DNA from 2 places in the Flavobacterium sp. FPG59 genome. Region 1 is predicted to be linked to the other one. Evidence: riboswitches for the same ligand, from Rfam matches in the RefSeq annotation. Region 1 holds a riboswitch; the other holds the start of a gene.

Region 1 (4,812 bases):
TTATTTTAAAGTTTCTTCCGCATGTAGCATTACCTCTTTTTTTGAGGAAGCAAATTGAATTCTTTTTAATTTCGAACCAACTTAACTTACATGTAAAATACTGGTAAAAGAGATGCTATCACTTATAGCATATTTACAAAGGAGTTGCATTCGATTTTAATAAAAACCTTTGCAACCAATAAATATATATTATTTGTTAAAGTAAAAGCCATTTGGCCCTACTCCTACTGTCAATTCCTTTTGTAAATTGCCCGTTAATGAATACACATACGCTTTACTGTTTGATGCGAAATCTCCTCCATCAGCAATGAAAATTTTATCATTCTCTACTGCAAAACCATACATTACCCCATATTGAGAAGTTGAAGTATAGGTAAACAAAGCAGTTTCACTTGCCTGACTTGCTGTAATATCCATAGCAAAAACACTACTCCCTTTAGTAAAGAAAACCTTAGAGCCATAAATATCTAAATTTTTAGCTCCTTTTAAAGTCGCTGGTAAAACTACTTCTGATACTGATTTGTCAGAAAGTTTAACTTTTACAATTTTACTTGATCCTGAAAAAGGAGAAGCCAAAACGTATAATGTACCGTTTGTAATCTCCATACTGTTAGCACTAGCTCCTACAGTAACTGAAGATTCTAATGCCTTAGTACTAGTATTTACTACTAACACTTTGTCATTATTATAAGGCTCAATGATGTATAATTTATTGCCATCAAGTACTATGCGATCAGCTGTAGCGTTCAAATTAATTTTTGACTCCACTTTATTGGTGGCTAAATCAATTATAGCAACATAATCATCTGTATTACCTTGTGCTCCTCCATAATTATTGGCGTTAGTAACATAAGCTTTGCCGTTTTTTACAACACCATACCTTGGATTAGCTAAGCCAGAATCTATTTTTGCAAGTAACTTAAATGAATATCGATTTACTACATTTATTACATTAGATCCACCAGCAATAATATATGCTTTGTCTCCATCAAAGAAAATATTTTGTACATATTTACCAATGAAATCACCAGCATTTTCAGCGCCATAAACATCTTGTTTAAAAATAGTCATGTCATCACCCAAAAATGATACCGAACCACCAGAGGAATTACCTTCGTTCAAAATAAAAACACCATCATCATAACTACCTTTTGAAACGTTTTCATTTTCATCAGTACTACATGATGCTAAAAATGCAAAAGAAAAAACCACTACTAAAATTCTAGTTACCTTCATTATATTAAAATTTAAAAATTATGTACATATTAAAATTACGCCCTGGCATTATTCTTTGTTCCAAACTCACGTATTTGTGACCCCAAATATTAAGAACTTGAGCACCAATTTTAATATTGTTTAAAATTGGTAAATCATAATCAACGCTAGTATTGCTTACTGTATAAGCTGGAATCACAGCTGCAGGATTATTATCTGCTTGGGTGTATACAAAACCATTATAAAGTACTTGGTAATTGACATTCCATTTTTTATAAGAATATGCTAATGAGGTAGTAGCTTTATGGAAAGGCACAAAAAAAAGTTGTTTTTGTGTTTCCTCGTTTTGTGATATGGTGTAGGCGTAAGTACTATTCAATTGCCAATGACTTTGTCCAATATTTTTATTCCAATTTAGTAAAACCTCAACACCATATGCTTTTACTCGATCTGTATTTTGAGGTGCCCATACTCCGTTATTTCCAGGTACCCATCGCAATAAATCTTTTATTTTATTAAAGTAAACCGTTTGTGTAAGCGATACATTATGATATTTAAAAATATTTGCGAGTTCGCCTTGATAAGCACTTTCTGGTTTTAAATTAGGATTGCCACCACTTTCCCAGTACAAATCATTATAGGTTGGAATTCTAAAATTATGAGAAACATTAGCCTTGATTTGATACCAAGAAATACCGTGCCAACTACTCCCCAGAGAGAACAATACTGGTGATTGGTAATTGTTTGTAATTTCTTTACGAATGCCAAACTCATTTTGCCAATTTTTAGTGGCTTCGTATTTTGCCAAAACAGCAAAACTGCTAATTTCACGCTCATGATTACCAAATCCTGATCCTTCACCTTTAGTTAAATTATACTCTAACAGCGCATTTATTAAAAGTTTGCTATTAAATTGGTGGTTGACATCGGCTTTAACAATCCATGTATTTGTATTGCCAAAACTATAATCAGGCTTTGTATTGTCTTCAAAATATTGATAGCCTTCTGTTATATATGCCGTTCTTAAATAAGTAGTCCATTTATTAAAACTAGCTTGGTACTCTAATAAATTTCTACTAAAATCATTTTTGTATTTTGTACGTGACTCAGATGATGATAACAAGGAAATATTTCGGTCGGTATTTGAGGATTGACTATACAGTTTTAAATACTGTTTTTCATTGAATTTATAACCAACTGTAGCATTTAGTGTGTTTACTTCATAATCTCCATTTTCATTAAATCTTTGGTTTCCCCTCCAATCGTAACTATCTTGAAACTTATAATTATTAGCCGAACTATTTCTAGAAAAACCAAACTGTGTTGACCATTTATTATTTGAAAAAATGCCTTTATACAATAGGTTTTGAGTGTTAAAGCTACCGTAGTCGTATCTTATTTCATTAGAAATTACATCTGTAAAACTTAAATTAGTACCTAAATGTAGCGTTCCACCAATAGCACCACTGCCATAAATAACACTTCCGCCTCCTCCTTTTACTTGTACAGAATTATAATCATTACTCGTTAAAGTATTAAAATCAGTACTGCCGTTCATTTGAGAATTAATATTTATCCCATTCCAAATCACTGCAGTTTGTGAGGAAGTTGTACCCCTAAAAGCAACTGTAGACAACATCCCACGACCGTATTCTTTAAAATACAAAACCGTATTATAGTTGAGTGAATTTGTGAGTAGTCCAGTGTTTTTTGACAAAATAGAGTCATTCAAACTAATTATAGTTTGAGTACTGGAGAATTTGCGCAGTTTAACATCAGAAACGATAACCTCACGTAAACGCGTGATGGAGTCGTTTTGACCCAAAATAACCTGGCTTGCAAAAAAGCAAAATAAGAAGAATACTTTAAAATGTGTCATAATTTCCTGAACCTTTATTCCCGAAAGTCCGCTATTGATTATGAAATAAGGCAGGTCTCCTGGCTTGCGTCTTGTTGTTGACCTTCCCACTCGCCAAGGCGAGCAGTGGTTTTGTAGATAACAACAAGCTTTATAGCTTACAGTTGCGGGCACAGCTTAGGTTTTGAACCTAATTCCCTTTTAATGCGTTCTTGAATGTACTGAACGCAACCAAATTTCGATTGCAAAGATAAAATTATAATGAGAAAATCACCAAAAAAAATGATAATTTTATAAAGTAAGACGTACAACAGCACCAAAATCTACTTTATTCTGAAAAGCATCTTGTAAGGGCAAGTCAGAAACTGCACACAAAAAGCTCCTAATAATCCCTCCATGTGCTACAATTATAACGGGTTTTGTGGTAGCGGAATCCAGTGCATTTTCCATGAAATCCAATACTCTGTTGTGGAGGTTTAAAAACGACTCGCCGTTTGGTACAGAAACATTGACAAAATCAGTCATCCATGGGGTGAAAACTTCGGGTGGAATGCTATCCCAATTTTTCAACTCCCAATCGCCAAAATTCATTTCCATCAATCGTTCATCCAGCGTCACATTTGCAATAGCGAAATTATTTTGAATGTGCTTTGCCAGAATGGTACAACGCTGTAAAGGACTTGAAAAAAGTAGCGCATCCTGCGGCAATTGCTTTAAAATAGCATCAAAAACAGCTTCATAAGGCGTTGCAATTTCAACATCAGATTGGCCGTAGCAAATTCCTTTTTCGCAAACGGTCTCGGTATGTCTAACTAAATAAATTTCCATAATGCACTTATTGATAGATAAAAAATAACTTCGCAAACTTGTTGTGTGGCACCCAAACAATCTCCTGTGTAGCCATCAATCCATTTCTGAAAATAACGGGCTAGAAAAAATCGAGTAAGAAATATTGGTACTAGAACTAAGAGAAATGCTATTTGATAAAAAGATATAACAACCAGTGGAAGTAAACCAAAAAATGCTGCTCCTATAACCTCCTTACTTGAGAAACTTTGAGCAATGGGCTTGCTTTTACTAGAAGCATCCTCACGGGAGTATTCATGTGTGAAAACGATCGATATTGCAGCAAATCTACTAAGAGCATGTCCTGTTATAAAAACTAATAAAAAAGTGAAAACTGACTGGTGATTCGTGAATAGCGATTCACTTTTGACTAAAGTTACTAGGCTCATAAACTTTAGCAAAAAAAGCAACACCAAACCAATAGCGCCATAAGCACCGATAGCACTATCTTTCATAATGGTCAAAATCTTAGTTTTGGTCCAACCACCGCCAAATCCGTCGCACACATCTGCAAAACCATCTTCATGAAAAGCACCTGTAACCAATATACTTGCAATCATTGAAAGGACAATACCAATCTCAGCATTCCATAACCAAGAGGCCGCAGCATAGACTCCAAAGGCCACAGCACCCACAATCCAACCAATTAAAGGAAAATATCGGGATGCTTTGTTTAAATAATCCGGGTTATGATCGATATTTTTAGGACACGGAATACGGGTATAAAACATCAATGCTGTAAAAAATATATGAACTTCTTTTTTCATTTTTATGCTTTGGCTAAGCCAAATTTATAATGTTAATTTGAGTTTTTGGAGTTTACCTGAGCCGATTCAAAACTGGCCATGTCATTTAAAAAAGCAACTGCCGATTCCAAAATGGGAAAAGCCAGA
Region 2 (4,812 bases), on a different contig from region 1:
ATAAATACCAATCACAAATTACTGTTCTAGGAATTCCAGATGAATTTATAGAACACGGAACTGTAAACGAGTTACAACAATATTGCAAAATTGACGTTTCTAGTCTAGAAAAACTTTTTTTGAATTATTAATTTCCAAAAACCTATGCTTCAAATGAACTTATTACGATACCTTATAATCTTTTCGTTTGCAATATCACAATTGTGTTTTTCACAAGATACCATTCAAAATAATAAAATGTATTCCTTAGCTCCTGTAACTGTATTAACAAAAACAGACAAAATAGAACGCATACCGCTTAAAATCAGAACTAAAACACATTTATTGCCTTTTTCGTACTGGAGTAAAAAAAATAGTTTGGGTTTTGACATTTCCGAAGTAGCCTTTGTAAACTGGTCTGCTGGGGGAACAAGCTCGATATCTGGATTACTTAAAGGTAAATTTCATAGAAATTATGCGCGTGATAACTACAACTGGTCTAATGAGCTCATTATAAAATATGGCTTAAACAAACAAGATGGAGTGGCCATTCGAAAAACAGAAGACGCTATTCAGCTGAATTCTACCTTTGGATATCGTAGAGACACACTCTCTAATTGGTTTCATTCTGCAAAATTTAATTTCAATACTCAATTTACTAATGGTTTTGCTTATCCAAATACTGAAAATGCCATATCAAAACCATTTGCACCAGCATATATTTTTATGGGAATAGGAGCAGAAAATATTGATAAAGAAAAAAAGAGAACTCTTTACATCTCTCCATTTACTTTTAAAACCACCCTTGTTCTCGATCAAAGATTAGCAAACCAAGGTGCTTTTGGGGTTGTAAAAGCTACCTATGACCTAGATGGGAATTTAATTACCGAAGGAGAAAAAGCTAAAGTTGAATTGGGTTTTCTAGTAACCAATAAATACAAAAAAGAGATATTTAAGAACATTAATTTAGAAAACAGATTAACCCTATACTCTGATTATATCAATCGTTTTGGCAATATCGATATAGATTGTGATCTACAAGTGGAACTCGTGGTGAACCAATATGTAAAAGCAAATATTGGTGCCCACGTCATTTATGATGACGATATCAAATCAAAAAGAGAAATAGAAGGCAATCAAGTTACAGAGGGTCCAAAAACACAGTTAAGGCAAGCTATAGGAGTAGGTATTGAATATGCATTTTAATTTTTAATCTCTTTTTTTTCCGTTTATCGTTTCAAACAATTCTAGCGCATTACCATCTGTCAACAACGAAATAAAATGACAAATATGTAACAATCGACCGTACAAATCCTCTTTTTCTAATTGATGCTTTTCGGGTAGCATTTTTAAAATTAAGGCATCATAATTAGATGCTACACCATTATAATTATTGTCAAATGCGGTAATAAATTTATCCAATAAGGTTTGTATGATTTGATAACCTACAATTTCTTTTTCAATTACCTCACGACTTTGATAGATTTTCTCGACACTGATCTTGATAATATCATCCATCTGAGCTTTGTACTTGCTTTTATCCATTAAGGCATAAGGAAATTTTCCTTGTAAAATAAGCTCTTCGTTTTCAACAAAAACTTTAACGGCATCGTTGATTAAGCTTCCTATTGCCAAAGCGCGCAAATAGCTAATGCGATCTTCTTTGGTCTCAAGGGTTTTGTATTTAGAAGTATCAATACTGTCTTTTACTAATTTTATCAGGTATTCCAATGCAAAATCCTCCGAAACCAAACCAAGATTCATTCCGTCCTCAAAATCGATAATGGTATAACAAATATCATCAGCAGCTTCAACGAGATAGGCCAAAGGATGGCGTTCAAAACCAACATCTTCTCCGGATTTATTCGGAATCAAACCCATGTCATGTGCTACTTCTTGAAAAAAAGCTTTGTCAGTTTGAAAAAAACCATATTTTTTATCAGCGATATTTTTGGTTGGTTTTTTAGGCAAACTCTCTTTGGGATATTTCATAAAAGCACCAAGAGTTGCATACGAAATCCGAAGTCCTCCTTCTATTCCTGGTCTGCTTGCTGTAAGTACCGAAAAACCATTAGCATTACCTTCAAAATCTATTAAATCTTGCCACTCTTTTGCAGTAAGTTGATCTTTGTATTTTTGTCCGTTTCCTATCGAAAAATATTCTCCAATGGCTTTTTCACCCGAATGTCCAAAAGGCGGATTCCCAATATCATGCGCCAATGATGCTGCAGCCACAATTGCCCCAAAATCATTCATGTGATAACCGTGTACTTCTTTTAAATGCGGGTATTTTTCGATTATTTTTTTTCCCACCAAACGCCCCAAAGAACGCCCAACAACTGATACTTCCAGACTATGTGTTAATCTGGTATGTACAAAATCAGTTTTGGATAATGGAATAACTTGTGTTTTATCTTGTAAACTTCTAAACGCCGAAGAAAAAATGATTCGATCATAATCTACTTCAAATCCCAAACGGGTATCGTCTTGTTCTACACGCAATCGTTTGCCTTTGTCGCCTTGACGTTTAAGTGATAAAAGTTGTTCCCAGTTCATCATTACTTTTTAAAATTTATTTCCAAAGATAGCAGAAATAGATACATTATCAAGTGAAATAAGGTTAGGTATAACTTATTCACCTGAAAAATATAAAGTATAGAATCCTAGTAATACAATGTACTAAAAATAACAAATTAATAAACTTATCGAAAAAAAAATCAAAGGATTAGTATTACTTTAGCGACCTATTTAAGTTCTTAATTTATTTCTTCATCAACCGATAAGGGTTTTACTTAACTGTAGATTAATAGGGAATCGTGTGTAAATCACGAACTGTCGCGCAACTGTAAGTAACACAAAAAGTTTTTATCTGAGAAAAAATCCACTGTATGCCAATGGCAAATGGGAAGGATGATAAAAATGTTACAAGTCAGGAGACCTGCCTTATATCGAATTGACAATGCTTTCGCGATTTGAAGCAATAGTCAGGTAGGTGCGTTCTGAACACAATAAGCATGACTATTTATGCCTTATTGTGCATTTCTCTTTTGTAACGTATTCTCCTTTCTTCTTTTCATTTCTAACAAACATTTTGAAATGCAGCAAGAGCTTTTAACTGATTTATTCATCATTTAAAAAGCAACAACATGCTAACAAACAATCTTGGCTACCCGCGAATTGGTAGCAACAGAGAATTAAAAAAAGCCTGCGAATCCTACTGGGCAGGAAAAATTTCAGTAGACGAGCTTTTGACTGTAGGCGCAACTATCCGCAAGGAAAACTGGCAATTACAAGTCGAGGCTGGAATCGATTTAATCCCTTCTAACGATTTTTCGTTTTACGATCAAGTCCTTGATCTATCACTTACATTAGGCGTTATTCCTAAACGTTATCAAGAATTAGCCAAAACAAACTCTATTACCGATTTGTATTTTGCCATGGCCAGAGGTTCACAAAAAGAGGGACAAGATGTAGTTGCTATGGAAATGACTAAATGGTTTGACACCAATTACCATTATATCGTACCCGAATTCACAAAAAATCAAGAATTCAAGTTATTCTCCCAAAAAATAATCGACGAATTCAAAGAAGCTACTGCTTTAGGAATTACAACAAAACCAGTGCTTATAGGTCCTGTTACCTATTTACTTCTTGGAAAAGAAAAAGAAGAAGGTTTTCACAGAATTGATTTAATCGATAAATTGCTACCCGTATATTTTGAAATTCTTAAAAAATTAGAAGCTGAAAACGTGGAATGGATTCAATTTGACGAACCATTTTTGGCTTTGAATCTAACTGATAAAGAACGAAGTACCATCACTTATGTATATACCGAAATCAACAAACGCTTTCCTAAAATCAAACTGATTCTTGCTAATTATTTTGATTGTTTTGGAGAAAATCTTGAAACTGTTCTCGCATTACCTGTCCACACTTTGCATTTAGACTTGGTGCGTTGTCACTCCCAGTTGGATGACATTCTGGAGTCAGGACAATTATCAGCCAATGTAAATCTTTCACTTGGTATTGTAGACGGAAGAAATATTTGGAAAAATGATTTCAAAAAATCTTTAGCGCTTATCAAAAAAGCCACAGATGCACTTGGTGAAAACAGGATATTAATCGCTCCGTCTTGTTCTTTGATTCACAGTCCTTGCGATTTGGAGTTAGAAACCAACAACGCAACACTAACACCAGAAATTAAACAATGGCTGGCTTTTGCCAAACAAAAAACAGAGGAAATAGTACTGCTTAAATATTTTGCCTCTAATGAAATAGACATCAGTAATTCTGTCCGTTTTGATCAAAACACGATTGCTAATGAAAACCGAAAAACATCAAAATTGATCCATAATGATACAGTAAAAAATCGTGTGGCAAGCATTACTAAAGGTGATGACCAAAGACAAAATCCGTTTTCAGTTCGTAGAGAAAAACAAATAGACGTATTGAATCTTCCTCTATTTCCTACTACAACTATTGGTTCTTTCCCACAAACTACCGAAGTGCGCAGCTGGAGAGCGAAGTTCAAAAAAGGTGAGTTCAATCAACAACAATACGATGATTTACTACAAAAGGAAACTGAAGAAACGATTCGTTTTCAAGAAGAAACCGGTATTGATGTGTTGGTTCATGGAGAATTTGAACGCAATGACATGGTAGAATATTTTGGAGAACAACTCGATGGATTTACGTTTACCAAAAACGGCTGGGTACAAAGTTACGGAAGCCGTTGTGTGAAACCTCCAGTTATCTATGGCGATGTTTCGCGTCCAAATCCAATGACTGTAAAATGGTCCGCTTTTGCACAATCCCTTACTCCAAAATGGGTAA

What was found. Region 1 has a riboswitch for cobalamin ahead of FPG59_RS05905 (TonB-dependent siderophore receptor). Riboswitches for the same ligand answer to the same signal wherever they lie in the genome.
Region 2: another riboswitch for cobalamin. It lies ahead of metE (5-methyltetrahydropteroyltriglutamate--homocysteine S-methyltransferase); the one in region 1 lies ahead of FPG59_RS05905 (TonB-dependent siderophore receptor).

Annotation. Positions count from the first base shown of each region.
Region 1 covers NZ_MTCA01000039.1:13,763-18,574, forward strand. The annotation lists gene FPG59_RS05900 (YncE family protein) at 190-1,236, opposite strand; gene FPG59_RS05905 (TonB-dependent siderophore receptor) at 1,241-3,094, opposite strand; cobalamin riboswitch at 3,126-3,324, opposite strand; gene cobC (alpha-ribazole phosphatase) at 3,365-3,901, opposite strand; gene FPG59_RS05915 (adenosylcobinamide-GDP ribazoletransferase) at 3,886-4,686, opposite strand; gene cobT (nicotinate-nucleotide--dimethylbenzimidazole phosphoribosyltransferase) at 4,719-4,812, opposite strand, start outside.
Region 2 covers NZ_MTCA01000007.1:27,807-32,618, reverse strand. The annotation lists gene FPG59_RS01675 (1-deoxy-D-xylulose-5-phosphate synthase) at 1-131, shown strand, start outside; gene FPG59_RS01670 (DUF3078 domain-containing protein) at 154-1,185, shown strand; gene FPG59_RS01665 (deoxyguanosinetriphosphate triphosphohydrolase) at 1,189-2,535, opposite strand; cobalamin riboswitch at 2,746-2,940, shown strand; gene metE (5-methyltetrahydropteroyltriglutamate--homocysteine S-methyltransferase) at 3,126-4,812, shown strand, end outside.